2 regions of the Exiguobacterium sp. SH4S7 genome follow, and region 1 is predicted to be linked to the other one. Evidence: a T-box and tRNA genes for the amino acid it is inferred to sense, from the RefSeq annotation. Region 1 holds a T-box; the other holds one or more tRNA genes.
What was found. A T-box is a leader RNA that pairs with one kind of tRNA and senses whether it is charged. The one in region 1 lies ahead of EVJ29_RS06080 (valine--tRNA ligase), so its partner is inferred to be a tRNA-Val.
Positions count from the first base shown of each region.

Region 2: it has a tRNA-Val gene. The T-box ahead of EVJ29_RS06080 (valine--tRNA ligase) is inferred to sense a tRNA for this amino acid. The anticodon was not compared.

Region 1 is NZ_SJUT01000002.1:389,420-396,577, forward strand. It holds gene EVJ29_RS06070 (protein adenylyltransferase SelO) at 1-490, shown strand, start outside; gene EVJ29_RS06075 (hypothetical protein) at 580-762, shown strand; gene EVJ29_RS06080 (valine--tRNA ligase) at 1,028-3,679, opposite strand; T-box leader at 3,735-3,955, opposite strand; gene hemL (glutamate-1-semialdehyde 2,1-aminomutase) at 4,003-5,307, opposite strand; gene hemB (porphobilinogen synthase) at 5,304-6,284, opposite strand; gene EVJ29_RS06095 (uroporphyrinogen-III synthase) at 6,281-6,946, opposite strand; gene hemC (hydroxymethylbilane synthase) at 6,939-7,158, opposite strand, start outside.
Region 2 is NZ_SJUT01000005.1:126,375-133,532, forward strand. It holds gene EVJ29_RS10780 (alanine/glycine:cation symporter family protein) at 1-36, opposite strand, end outside; gene yidD (membrane protein insertion efficiency factor YidD) at 169-438, opposite strand; gene EVJ29_RS10790 (pyrroline-5-carboxylate reductase family protein) at 647-1,444, shown strand; gene EVJ29_RS10795 (FeoA family protein) at 1,630-1,866, shown strand; gene feoB (ferrous iron transport protein B) at 1,863-3,839, shown strand; gene EVJ29_RS10805 (FeoB-associated Cys-rich membrane protein) at 3,855-4,070, shown strand; gene EVJ29_RS10810 (DUF554 domain-containing protein) at 4,096-4,800, opposite strand; tRNA gene EVJ29_RS10815 (tRNA-Val) at 4,959-5,031, opposite strand; gene EVJ29_RS10820 (GNAT family N-acetyltransferase) at 5,118-5,675, opposite strand; gene EVJ29_RS10825 (DMT family transporter) at 5,743-6,057, opposite strand; gene EVJ29_RS10830 (DMT family transporter) at 6,054-6,383, opposite strand; gene EVJ29_RS10835 (TetR/AcrR family transcriptional regulator) at 6,395-6,973, opposite strand; gene EVJ29_RS10840 (alpha/beta hydrolase) at 7,101-7,158, shown strand, end outside.

The sequences.
Region 1 (7,158 bases):
GCTGTTGAACGATTATACGGAGATTTATAAACAAGCGTACTTCACCGGACTCGCCCATAAGATCGGTCTCTACGTCCGAAAAGACGGCGATGACGCGCTGACAGACGAATTGCTCCGACTTATGATGGAGACCGAGGCCGACTTCACGAACACGTTCCGCGTGCTCACGCTAGGAGAAACGGAGTCACTTCCGTTCGCGTCGCGTGACGATGGGAAGACCTGGCTTTCGGCATGGCGCAAACGTCTCGCTGAACAAGCTCTTCCGGACGAAGATGTGACGCGACTCATGCGCCAACACAATCCGGCCGTCATCCCGCGCAACCATCACGTCGAAGCGGCAATCACGTCAGCTGAACGAGGTGACTTCGGTCCAACAACCGCCTTGCTCGACGTGTTGCGGAAACCGTATGACTATGAAGCCGATTACGGGCGTTACGTCTCGCCGGGACCAGAGCGGACGTATCCGTATCAGACGTTTTGTGGCACGTGATCCATTCCGCTTTTGCGGGATGGATTTTTTTGGGAACCTTTTATCGTTTGGATGCGTACTATAGACAAACGACACTCTGGAGGTTTACTATGCGACTACTTGCTTCACTCATCTCGCTTGGTTTCGCTTGTCTGATTTCTCTAGAACTGTGGCAAGGTCCGTTTTATGGTGGTTGGATTTGGTCTATGCCTGCCTTTTTCTTAATCGTCTCGTTTTTCCAGTTCATGAAACATTTGAATGAGCTTGAATGGAGTGGTGAGAACGACACATGAGGCTCGTCTACTTCACTATCATGCTCATCGCCGGATTCCTATATGCCGTGTATCTCGTCCATTTGTATCGAGTCGGGCTGACTGATTCGCTCTACATGCACTTCCTGTGGATCACGGGAATCGGACTTTATGTTTTATGGCTACGTCGAAGAACCCCCAAACGTCGTTCGTGACGTCGGGGGTTCTTCTCGTTTAGATGCCAGAATTCTCCCAAACGACAAAAAAACCTTCCTCGGAGAACAATTCTCCAAAGAAGGTTGATGTCTTACTTGCGTAACTCTTCAAGACGCGCGCGCACGGCGTCACGCTTGTCGAGGTAGTCTTTTTCTTTCGCTTTCTCTTCGTCGATAACGTGAGCCGGTGCTTTGCCGGTGAAACCTGGGTTACCTAGTTTCTTCTGCACGCGTTCGACTTCTTTCTCGTACTTCGTCACTTCTTTTTCAAGACGGGCGATCTCTTCCTCGAAGTTGATGAGGTCGGCAAGCGGGATGAACAGCTCCGCGCCCGTCATGATCGCTGACATCGATTTGTCCGGTGCCGTCAAGCCACGACCGATTTCGAGTTCGGTCGCGTTCGTGAACTTGCCGATCGTTGCTTCGTTCTCGCTCAAGTAGCCTTGTGTCGTGTCGTCACTCGTCGCGATGAACAATTGGATTGGTTTCGACATCGGTGCGTTCACTTCCGAACGGATGTTACGGACTGAACGGATGACGTTCATGACCGCTTCGAACGCCGGTACCGACTCCGCATAGTGGAGGTCGTCACGACGCGTTGGATAGCTCGCACGGACGATCGAGTCGCCTTCGTGCGGCAAGTGCTGCCAAATTTCCTCTGTCAAGAACGGCATGAACGGATGCATGAGACGCATGATCGAATCGAGCGTATGCGCGAGCACCGAACGTGTCGTCGCTTTCGCCGCTTCGTCCTCACCGTAGAGCGTGAGTTTCGCCATCTCGATGTACCAGTTACAGAACTCTTCCCAGATGAAGTTGTACAAGTAACGACCGGCTTCACCGAACTCGTACTTGTCGACGAGGCGTGTCACTTGGTCGACCGTGTCGTTCAAGCGTGTCAAGATCCACTTGTCGGCGAGCGTCTTCTCACCTGAGAGGTCGATGTCTTCAAACTTCATCCCATCCATGTTCATGAGGGCGAAGCGGCTCGCGTTCCAAATCTTGTTCGCGAAGTTCCATGTCGATTCGATTTTCTCCCAGTAGAAGCGCAGATCGTTCCCTGGTGTCGAGCCCGTGAGCAGGAACCAGCGGAGCGAGTCGGCACCGTACTGGTCGATGACTTCCATCGGGTCGACGCCGTTACCGAGCGATTTCGACATCTTGCGGCCTTCTGAGTCACGGATCAGACCGTGGATGAGCACGTCGTTGAACGGCTGCTTGCCCGTGAATTCGAGCGATTGGAAGATCATCCGCGATACCCAGAAGAAGATGATGTCGTAACCCGTGACGAGCGCGCTCGTCGGGAAGTAGCGTTTGAAGTCTGCTGAATCCGTGTCCGGCCAGCCCATCGTCGAGAACGGCCAGAGCGCTGACGAGAACCACGTGTCGAGCACGTCTTCGTCTTGATGCCAGTTCTCAATGTCAGCCGGCGCTTCTTTGCCTACATACACTTCGCCTGTCTCGTTATGGTACCAAGCCGGGATGCGGTGGCCCCACCAAAGTTGACGGCTGATGCACCAGTCGCGGATGTTTTCCATCCAGCGGAGGTACGTGCCTTCGAACCGCTCTGGGACGAAGTTGACTTTCGTCTCGTCGTTGCCTTGCGCTGCGAGCGCCGCTTTGGCGAGTGGCTCCATATCGACGAACCATTGCTTCGACAAGTACGGCTCGATGACCGCGCCTGAACGTTCCGAGTGACCGACCGAGTGCGTATGCGGCTCGATTTTGACGAGCGTGCCATCTGCTTCTAAGTCTTTGACGAGCTGCTTGCGGCAGTCGAAGCGGTCGAGCCCTTCGTACTTGCCAGCATTTTCGTTCATCGTCCCCGACTCGTCCATGACGAGGATACGTGGAAGCTCGTGACGGTTCCCGATTTCAAAGTCGTTCGGGTCGTGCGCCGGCGTGATCTTCACGCAACCGGTACCGAACTCGACGTCGACATAGTCGTCCGCGACGATTGGGATCTCACGGTTCATGACCGGGAGCATGATTGTCTTACCGACGAGGTGCGCGTAGCGCTCGTCTTTCGGGTTGACGGCGACGGCCGTATCGCCGAGCATCGTCTCTGGGCGCGTCGTCGCGATCTCGATGTGACCTGAGCCATCAGCGAGCGGATATTTCATATGGTAGAACGCGCCTTCGACTTCTTGGTAGATGACTTCGATGTCGGAGACGGCCGTCTTTTGTGCCGGGTCCCAGTTGACGATATATTCGCCGCGGTAGATCAAGCCTTTTTCATACAAACGGACGAAGACTTCCTGGACCGCTTTAGAGAGTCCCGCGTCGAGTGTGAACCGTTCACGCGAGTAGTCGAGACCGAGGCCGAGTTTTGACCACTGGGCACGGATCGTGTCGGCGTACTCGTCTTTCCATTCCCACGTCTTCTCGAGGAACTTCTCGCGTCCGAGGTCGTAACGCATGATGCCGTCCTCACGGAGCTTCTGTTCAACTTTTGCCTGTGTCGCGATACCGGCGTGGTCCATCCCTGGGAGCCAGAGGACGTCATAGCCTTGCATGCGCTTCAAGCGCGTGAGTAGATCTTGGAGCGTCGTATCCCACGCGTGTCCGAGGTGAAGTTTCCCTGTGACGTTCGGTGGCGGGATGACGATCGTGTAAGGCTGTTTCGAGTCGTCTTCGTCCGCCTTGAACACGTTGTTCTCCATCCAATAGTCGTACCATTTCGCTTCCGTCGCACTCGGGTCGTACTTCGTCGGCATGCTGATTTCGTTTGTTTCGTTGGTCATTGTGCCAATCCTCCTCTATCTGTCTACACAAAAAACGGCTACTCTCGTCCTTAACGCTAAGGACGAAAGAAGCCGTATCTTCCGCGGTACCACCTTAGTTCGCCAACACGTGGCGCCCTCAAAATCGAATAACGGTCGATGGACCGGACCTTCCTACTTGATTCAAAAGGTCAGCTCCGAGGCGACTTCCGCACACTTCCCTCGCGACCTTGCACCGTGCGGCCGCGTCTCTAGAAAGGAGTGTTGTTGCGTACTATTCCTCATCATAGCTTTTAAACGTATCTGTTAAACAATTGTAGCGATTGAAGACGTTTCAGTCAAGATTACAGTGAAAACTCTTGTTGCAGCTCTTTGAACGTCGCATCGACCGCGGCGAGCGTCGCATCGATATCCTCGTCCGTATGCACAGTCGACAAGAACAAGCCTTCGAACTGTGACGGTGGCAAGAACACGCCACGCGCCGCCATCTTCTGATAGTACGAGCGGAACATGTCGAGGTTCGACGTTTTCGCCTTTTCGAAGTTCGTCACTTTCTCGTTCGTGAAGAAGAAGCCGAACATCGAGCCGGCCCGGTTCGTGTCGTGCGGGATGTTATATTTCTCGGCCGCTGCCGTGAAACCTGCCGCGAGGCGGTCGGCTTTGCGCTCGAACTCCTCGTAGTGCTCAGGCTTGAGTTGCGACAGCGTCGTGTAGCCGGCGATCATCGCGAGCGGGTTGCCTGAAAGCGTCCCTGCTTGGTAGATCGGCCCTTGCGGTGCGATGTGTTCCATGATCTCCCGTTTGCCGCCGTATGCGCCGACCGGAAGGCCGCCGCCGATGACTTTGCCGAGGCACGTAAGATCAGGCGTTACGCCAAAGTAACCTTGGGCGCAATTGTAACCGACGCGGAAGCCGGTCATGACCTCGTCAAAGATGAGGAGCGCGCCGTTTTGTTCCGTGATCTCACGCAGTCCTTCGAGGAATCCTGGCTGCGGCGGGACGAATCCCATGTTGCCGGCAGCCGGTTCGACGATGACACCGGCGATGTCGTCGCCGTGCTTCTCGAACGCGATGCGAAGCGCGTCGAGGTCGTTGTATGGGACGGTGAGCGTATGGCTCGCCAAGTCTTTTGGGACGCCCGGTGAGTCCGGAAGACCGAGTGTCGCGACACCTGATCCGGCCTTGATGAGAAGCGAGTCCCCGTGGCCGTGGTAGCAGCCTTCAAACTTCAAGATCTTCGTCTTGCCCGTATAGCCGCGTGCGAGGCGGAGAGCCGCCATCGTCGCTTCCGTACCGGAGTTGACCATGCGGACCATCTCGATCGATGGGACGCGGTCGATGACGAGCTCGGCCATCTTCGTCTCGAGCTCTGTCGGTGTCCCGAACGTCCAGCCTTTTTCAGCCTGATCTTGGATCGCTTTCATGACGACCGGGTCGCGGTGACCGAGAATGAGTGGTCCCCATGAGAGGACGTAGTCGATGTACTCGTTGCCGTCGATGTCGTAGACACGTGAACCTTCACCGCGTTCGGCAAAGATCGGCGTCATCCCGACCGATTTATAGGCACGGACCGGGCTGTTGACCCCGCCCGGCATGAGTGGGAGCGCTTGTTTGAACGCTGCTTCTGAGCGAGTTTGTTTGTATGTCATGCGAATTCTCCTTCCAAATAGCGACAGACGTCTTTTGCGAAATACGTGACGATCAAATCGGCACCGGCCCGTTTGAAACCGACCATCGTCTCCATGACGATACGTTGTTCATCGATCCAGTCGTTCATCGACGCCGCTTTAATCATCGCGTACTCCCCGCTTACGTTATACGCCACGATCGGCATATCGAGCGAGTCGCGCATGTCGCGGATGATGTCCATGAACGCGAGCGCCGGTTTGACGATCATAAAGTCGGCACCTTGCTCGACGTCCGACTGTGATTCCCGGAACGCCTCACGACGGTTGGCCGGGTCCATCTGATAGCCTTTGCGGTCGCCTTCACCAGGCGCCGACTGCGCCGCGTCACGGAACGGTCCGTAGTAGGCCGATGCGTATTTGACGCCGTAGCTCATGATCGGGATGTGGCTGAAGCCGTTTTGGTCGAGCCCTTCGCGGATGGCGGCGACGAAGCCGTCCATCATCGAGCTCGGCGCGATGATGTCTGCGCCCGCTTGCGCTTGCGTGATCGCCGTCTGGACGTGAAGCGGCAGTGACGCGTCGTTATCGACGTCACCGTTCTTCACGATGCCACAGTGGCCCGTCGACGTATATTCACAGAGGCACGTGTCGGCGATGACCGTGAGCTGTGGTGCCCACTCTTTCACTTTGCGGATCGCTTCTTGGACGATGCCGTGATCGTGGTATGCTTCCGTGCCTTCCGGGTCTTTATGCTCAGGTACACCGAACAAGAGAACGGACTCGAGCCCGAGGTCGACGAGCTCACGGATCTCGTCTTCGAGACGATCGAGCGAGAAGTTGAAGACGCCAGGCATCGAGCTGACTTCGCGTTTAATATTTGTCCCTTCGACGACGAAGAGCGGATAAATCAAATCTTCTTTCCGAACATGGTTTTCACGTACGAGTGCACGCATCGACTTCGACGAGCGCAGACGACGGTGACGGTCGAATTGGTTCATGAAAAATCTCCCCCTACACACTGTATTAATGCATCCATAGTATAACACTCAGGCACTCGGACCGGTAACGTCGAAACTTCTCGGACAGCCCGCTCGGTCACTTCACCGATGGCGTACCATGTCCCGTGGAACCGTTCGAGGTAAGGCGTGAGCGCGTGGACGGCGGACGGACTGAGCACGAGTAGCGCCTCGACATGTTCGAGCGCGGCCGCTTGATCGGCCGTGAGTGCTTTCTCGACCGTCTCATAGACGACCCAGTCGTACACATGCGGCAATTGTCGCATATGCTCGGTGTTCGCCAAATCCCCACGGGCGAACAAGACGACGTCATCCTCACCGACGACGTTCGCCAACTCGCGGAACAACGCTTCGCCCGTATACGTCTCCGGCATGAGCGAAACGGTGAATCCTTCTGCCTCGAGCGCGTCCCGCGTCTTCTCGCCGACGGCAGCGACTTGAATGTCCCGAGGAACGTCTTGAAGCGCTGGGACAGCGGTTTGACTCGTGACGACGAGCCAGTCGAACGAATCAGTTGGCGTTGGTTTCCCGGTCAGCCGTGTCTCGATCATCGGGACGTGATGAACGGAAAGACCGCTCGCGTCGAGCAAGGCCCGTTGCGAAGCGGTCAGTCGTTTTGTCCCTGTGTACCAGACGTCACACATTGACCGAGGCGAGGATCTCGCGTCCGCCACGTCCGAGCAAGTCGTCAGCGACGTCTTGACCGAGCGCGACTTCGTCCGTTGACGTTTTCGTCACACGGAGCACGTCTTTGCCGTCGACCGAGGCGATCAAGCCGGTGAGCGTGACCGTGTCCCCGTCAACCGTCGCGTAGCCGCCGACCGGTACGTGGCAGCTGCCTTCGATTGCCTTCAAG
Region 2 (7,158 bases), on a different contig from region 1:
AATCGTACCGATTAGTTCGCTGAACGATTGACTCATGCTGTAATCCCCTTTCCCCTTATGTAATAAATACACCTCTATTTTTTCAGAATACTCGGAACGTTGTCAAAAGTATTGTGCTAAAACAAAGAAGGGGATAAACGCCCTGTATCTAAAACAGCGAGCCGTCGGTTAGACGTCTCGCTGTGACGGTGGCTTTTCGCGTTGCAGAGGGGCTTTCCAATCAAAATCGTCCGGCACATAGTCAAGTCCGCCCGAATGGAACGGTTGGCAGCGCAACAGGCGCCGCGTCGTCAAATATCCGCCTTTGACAGCGCCATGCTTCTCAATCGCCTCAATCCCGTAGTGCGAACAGCTCGGATAAAATCGGCACGTCGGGGGCTTTAAAGGAGAAATAAAGCGCTGGTATCCTTGAATCCCACGTACTAATACTCGTTTCATTTCAATCGCCTCGCTCAGTCAGATTACTGCAATGATAGCCCGGACTGCGTGAATTGTCATCTGCAGCGCTTCGTCGATTCTCGTTACAAAACGACGATTTTTTTCCTTTCTTTTACAATTAAAGCGTGGCAGGCGATAATTGTTCGAACATTTGTTATGATAGGCAACATATATACGACCGAATCAAATGAATGAAGAGGTGACGGAAATGAACATATTAATGGTAGGAGCAGGATCGATGAGCGAGGCACTCGTCCGAGGCTGGATCGCTTCCGGGCTCTCCCCTGAACAGATTACGATGACGAACCGGAGCGACCTTACACGTCTAGAGCAGCTGCAAGATGAACTCGGCGTACAGATCGTCGAAACAGAAGACGTCAACGCTTATACAATCGTCGTGCTCGCGATGCAACCAGACGGCGTCTTAGCTTACGCTCAATCACAGACGTGGAAAACACCACTGCTCGTATCCGTTGCGGCGCATATCGAGCCGAGCGAGCTTGAAGAAGTAGCCGGCATCCCAGCCATCTGCGCGATGCCGAACACCCCGGTCGCCCATCAAACCGGGATGACCGGACTCTGGTTCGGACCTGAGACAGATGCGACCGACCGCGAGACGGCGACGGCACTGTTCAACCGTGTCGGTCGGACGGCCGTAACGGACGCGAAAACGATGTCGGCTTTCATGGCGGCGGCCGGATGCAGTCCTGCGTTCTTTTACGAGATCGTCGGTTCGATGACCCCGGTGCTGACAGAAGCCGGGTTTGATGAAGACACTGCCCGCCAAATCGTCGCTCAAGCGATGAAAGGATCAGCCGAGTTATTGTTGCATGAGACACGTCCGACCGACGAGCTGATCGCAGACGTCGCCGCACCTGATGGACCGACCGACCGCGGTGTCGGCGTGCTCCGCTCACGTGACTTGTCTGACGTGATGTCGTCCGCGCTCCGCGAGAGCGCGAAAGAAGATCATGATCCTATCGACGCAACGATTGAAAGAACGTAAGTACTTGAACCGCCCGATGCAAGCCGGATTTTATTCCGACTTACATCGGGCGGTTTTTTTAATTCTCGCACTACTATTTTTTAGAAGTCATAAAATCCACAAATAATCCTGCTTCCCGATAGTAAAGAACGTGTTATGCTACCAAATGAGAAGAATTATCATTTGACTAAAATGGAGAGATCTTAATGAGTTCATTACTTGCTATGCCGCTACATCAACCAGTGCTCATATCCGATTTAACGAGAATTGATGACCGCTTGCGGCGTCGCATGATCGCCTTAGGATTTTATGAAGGTTGCTCCGTCCGAATCAAGCGCCGGGCCATCTTTTCCGGACCGCTCACGATTGAACAAATCGAACATCAACAAATGATTGCCATCCGTCGCTGTGACGCTGAACAGATTGGGGTGATCGTCCCATGACGCAACGGATTGCCTTAATCGGAAACCCGAACACCGGAAAAACGTCTCTATTTAACCGATTGACCGGCTCCTTCGCCCACGTCGGTAACTGGGCAGGTGTCACGATCGAACAGAAAATCGGGCAGCTGCATGGAAACATCGGACAGTTGATCGACTTGCCCGGTGTCTATGATTTAGACCCGCTATCGGCTGACGAAGCAATCGTCTCGCGATTCCTGTTTCAGGAACCGTTCGATGGGATGATCAATATCATCGATGCCTCGCAGTTCGAACGTAACTTACAATTAACGCTCCAATTGCTCGAAATGGGCCGTCCGCTTCAAATCGGTCTGAACATGGTCGATGTCGCCAAAGGACGGGGCATCCACATCAATTTAGAGCGCTTGAAAGAACGTTTGGACGTGGACGTGTTTCCGATCACAGCGCGCACAGGCGCCGGCTGTGAAGTCCTCCTGTCCTCCCTGCGAACGACCCCTCGCGAACCTTTCGTACTCGATTACGGGGAAGAGACCGAACTGGCGATTCAACAAATTCTTGAAGCGACGGGACTGAGTGAGCGCGATCGCTGGGTCGCCATTCAATACTTGGCCGGAAATCGCGTCATTTCAGAACAGCTCGAATCGTCGTCGCCAACCGTCAATGAAATTCGTAAAGCGTTAGAAGTGAAACTCGGACGCTTCGCCCACGCCCACATTACAGAACGCAGACGCGACTGGACGAAAGACGTTCGCCATCACGTCGTCGATCAGCAAGGCGCACAACAAGCCACGGTCACCGACCGCATCGATGCCGTCGTGACACATCCGATCTGGGGCTTACCTATTTTCTTTACAGTACTTTACACCTTGTTCCACATCACGTTCAACTGGATCGGTGCCCCGTTGTCTGATCTGTTGGATGGATTTCTGTCGGGTCCGGTCACGTCCGGAACGAGCTCGTTGTTACAACTGCTCGGGACCTCTTCTTTCATCCAGGCGTTGCTGATTGATGGGGTAATTGCCGGTGTCGGCGGTGTCCTCGTCTTCGTCCCACAGATTTTCGTGCTCTTTTTCTTTATCTCGTTTTTAGAGGACTCTGGCTATATGGCGCGTGTCGCCATTGTCATGGACCGATTTATGCAACTCGTCGGACTGAACGGGAAAAGTTTCATTCCGATGATCATTGGATTTGGTTGTAACGTCCCAGGTATTATGGCGGCAAGGACGGTCGAGGAAGAACGGGAGCGGCTCGTCACGATTTTTATTTCGCCGTTCATGTCGTGCTCGGCGCGTCTACCGATTTATGCCGTCTTCGCTGCCAGTTTTTTCGCATCAAACCAAGCGCTCGTCGTCTTATCGCTCTATATGCTCGGGATCGTCCTGGCGTTGATTGCCGCGAAAATATTCACGTCCGTATTGGCGGCGGAAGATCGGAACAGCCTCTTTATCGTCGAACAGCCTCCATACCGTGTCCCCCAAGGGTTGACGCTTTGGCGCAGCACGTGGCAAAAAGCGAAAGGGTTCGTCCGAAAAGCAGGTACGTTCATCTTTGGCGGTTCCGTCTTCATTTGGTTACTCGCCTATTCCGGTCCAGCCGGAATGGACGTCCCGATGAATGAGAGTTTTCTCGCTATGATCGGCGGGGTCGTTGCGACGTTGTTGGTTCCACTCGGTTTCGGGACGTGGCAGGCCGGTGCTTCGCTCATCACAGGTTTTTTGGCGAAAGAAGTCGTCGTATCGACGATGGCGATCATTTATGCGGTCAGCGAATCTGACTTGTCCGCTTCGTTGCTTCCGGTGTTTACGCCGTTGAGCGCATATAGCTTCATGGCGTTCGTCCTCTTGTATGTCCCTTGTCTAGCGACCGTCGCCGTCATTCGGCGCGAGGTGGGAAGTGCCAAGTTGACGTGGATCGCTAGCCTTTATGGGCTTGGTGTTGCGTACGTCGTATCACTGATGATCTATCAAATCGGTCGTCTGTTCGGATTGTCTTAACAAGGAGGAAATCATATGTTCTTATTTGATTTACTGATCGGTCTTGCCGTATTCGGGTACGCCGCTTATTCGCTCCATCGCTACACCCGTAAAGCAAAAGCCGGTAAATGCGCCACGTGCGAAATCGCACCGACTTGTACGACATCCTGTGACGCCGCAGACTGGGATCAAATCATTGCGGAAGCACTACATCCTGATCAACCAGTCACGGCCCACAAAAAAACGGACTAGCGCATTTTTTTCGCTAGTCCGTTTTTCATTGGAAGATATGTAACGTGGTGACAATGATCGCGACCATCAAAATACCGGGCAGCAAGTTGGCGACACGAATCCGGGTGATCCCGACCAGGTTCAACCCGATGGCGACGATCATGACGCCGCCGGTCGCCGTCATCTCCAAAATAAAGTCATCCATGAGCGACTCCGGAATAAACTTCATGATCTGGATGGCGAGCAACGCGATCGCTCCTTGGTACAACAAGACCGGTACGGCCGAGAACATGACGCCGATGCCGAGCGTCGAACTGAGCACAAGCGCCGTGAAACCGTCAATCAACCCTTTTGTATAGAGGACGTCATGGTCCCCGCGCAGGCCGCTGTCGAGCGCCCCGATGACGGCCATCGCCCCGATTACAAAGATGAGCGTCGCCGTGATGAAGCCTTCCGCGATGCTCGACTTACTTTTTCCACCGAGACGCCGTTCCAACTGATAGCCGATCTCGTTCAACTTCTCGTCGAGCTTCCACCATTCGCCAAGTGCGGCTCCGATAACGAGACTGCCGATGACGATTAAAAAGTTCTCACTCTTCATGCCCATCTGCACGCCAAGCACGACGACGGCGAGACCGATGGCAGCCGTGACCGTCTCTTTCATCCGCTCGGGGATTCGGTGAAACAACAACCCGAGTAATGTGCCGACCACGATCAAGGCCGCATTGACGATTGTTCCGGTTAATACCATCGTATAATTCCCCGTTTCTGTATGTATTGAGAGGAATATACCAACTGTTTATGTGGGCTGTCAATTAAAAGAATACACAAAAAAAGCCACTTCTCGTAAGAAGTGGCTGCGCGGAAACCCACGTTCCTATGGGTTTCGCATCGGGTTTGGCACCCAAGTGATTCTGACTGGGCTCGAACCAGCGACCTCTACCCTGTCAAGGTAGCGCTCTCCCAGCTGAGCTACAGAATCAGGTCGTGTCCTCTCTTTAGGACACTATTAATATATCAAGAAACTAATGCCTTGGCAACTGTTTTTTAAAACTTTTTTTATTTTTTTCACCGCGTCATTTCTTCCCGCTTCATGTGACGGCATAGACGTTCCAAATCGCCGGCATACACGGACACAATCATGCCTCCGTGTTCGGTGTCACGGTCCCAATGCAATCCGTTCGCTTTCGCGACTCGTTGTGACGGCACGTTGTCCGGGTGAATGAGCGAGATGATGTCTTTCTCGCCTTCCTCGAACGCATGCCGCATGAGACGCGCGGCCGCTTCCCGGCCGTAGCCCATGTGCCAGTGCTTTGGTGCCAGCCAATAACCGACCTCGAGCTCGATGTTGCCATCAAGTTCATGCAAGAGCGTCCCGGCATGGCCGATCGGCTCATCGCTGTGATGTGTCATCAGTTTGAGGAGTCCGGTCTGTCGGCCCGTTGTATAGCGGACCAATTGTCTCTCGAACCATTCGATTGTCTGTTCATCCGTATATGGCTTGCCGTCCGGACTGATGAAACGCATCACTCGCGGATCTTGGAGTAGCGATTTTACGAAATAGAAATCGGAGATCGTGTAATGTTCAAGCCGTAGACGTTCTGATTGCAACTCGACAAGATTCATCTTTCCCGCCCCTTTCGTTCACAGTCTGAACTATTCGATTCCCGTTTTTATCTCGTTTCAATCCTATTCACGCCACGACTTTCAATCCGATAACGCTCCCGATAATGAGAATTAAAAAGAAGATACGCCAGCGATCCCTCGACTCGTTCAAGTACAACATACCGAGAATCACTCCGCCCGCCGCACCGATCCCGACCCAAATCGAGTAAGCGAGTCCGAGCGGCAACGTCTCGAGCGAACGTGACAATAAATAAAAACTTAGTGCGAACGTCGTGATCGAAAGAAGCGACCATTTTAAAATCTGATAGCCTTTTGATTTTCCCATGAAGAAAACAGCAAGCATCTCAGCGAGCCCAGCCCCGATTAAAAATGTCCAACTCATGCCGACTCACCTCCTGTCACTTGCTTCAAACCGACCACCCCGATGAGGAGCGTCGCGATAAACAACAGCTTCATTCCCGTCATCGTCTCATCAAACAAAATATTTCCAACGATGACCGTCCCGACGGCGCCAATACCCGTAAAAACGGCGTACCCGGTGCCAGCTGGCAACACACGGAACGACATCGCCAACAAGCCAAAACTGACAATCAATAACACGATGGTCACGACGGTCGGTCCTAACACGGTAAACCCGTTCGACAATTTCATCGTCGTCGCCCAAACAATTTCAAGAAGTCCGGCGAGCACGAGCCACAACCAAGCCATTTGTTCCTTTTTCATGTCCACCCGACTCCTCTCTTGAAAATTTTAAATGCTGCATGCTGTCGTTGCGCTCGATTCGTTGCAAACGAAAAGAGTGAAAGCAACGCCCCGTCCAAAAAACAATAGTACGCGTCATATACGTCGTCGAGCGATTGTTCCGGTAAATCGCCACGCTCCATCGCCAAACGGAATTGCTCTTTCTCAAACGCCTGGAGCTCGGTCTCGACCGACCCGATCGTCGTCTCGATGAAGACGCGCAGCTCAGGAGGCGGTACGAGCAGCATTCGTTTCGTCAGCATCCACGTCTCTTCTTCTTCGAAGAAATGAATCAGCGCTTCAACGATTGCCTCGATCCGTTCGAGCGGTGCCGCATCATTTGACGCGTCCCGCGCTTGTGACCAAGCTCCCTGGTAACGCTCGGCCATCTGTTCGACGACTTGTTTGAACAGCTGTTCTTTTCCGTCGATGTGCGCATATAAAGACGCCTTCTTAATCCCGACATCTTCGGCGAGCGCCGCCAAAGACAGTCCTTCATATCCTTCGAGCGCGAACCGGCGTCTGGCAGCTTGTTCAATGCGCTGTTTCGTGGTCATGTGCGATCTACCCCTTTCATCTCCTCTTACTTTACCTAACGAACGGTAGGTAGTCAAATTTCCGGATTGAGTTTTTGTACAGACAACGCCAAAATGAGAAGAAATTGTCAGAGGAAGGAATGATTGTATGATCGAACAGTTTAGTTTCACCTTGCCGACCGAGACGATGCGCGGCCGAAAACGAA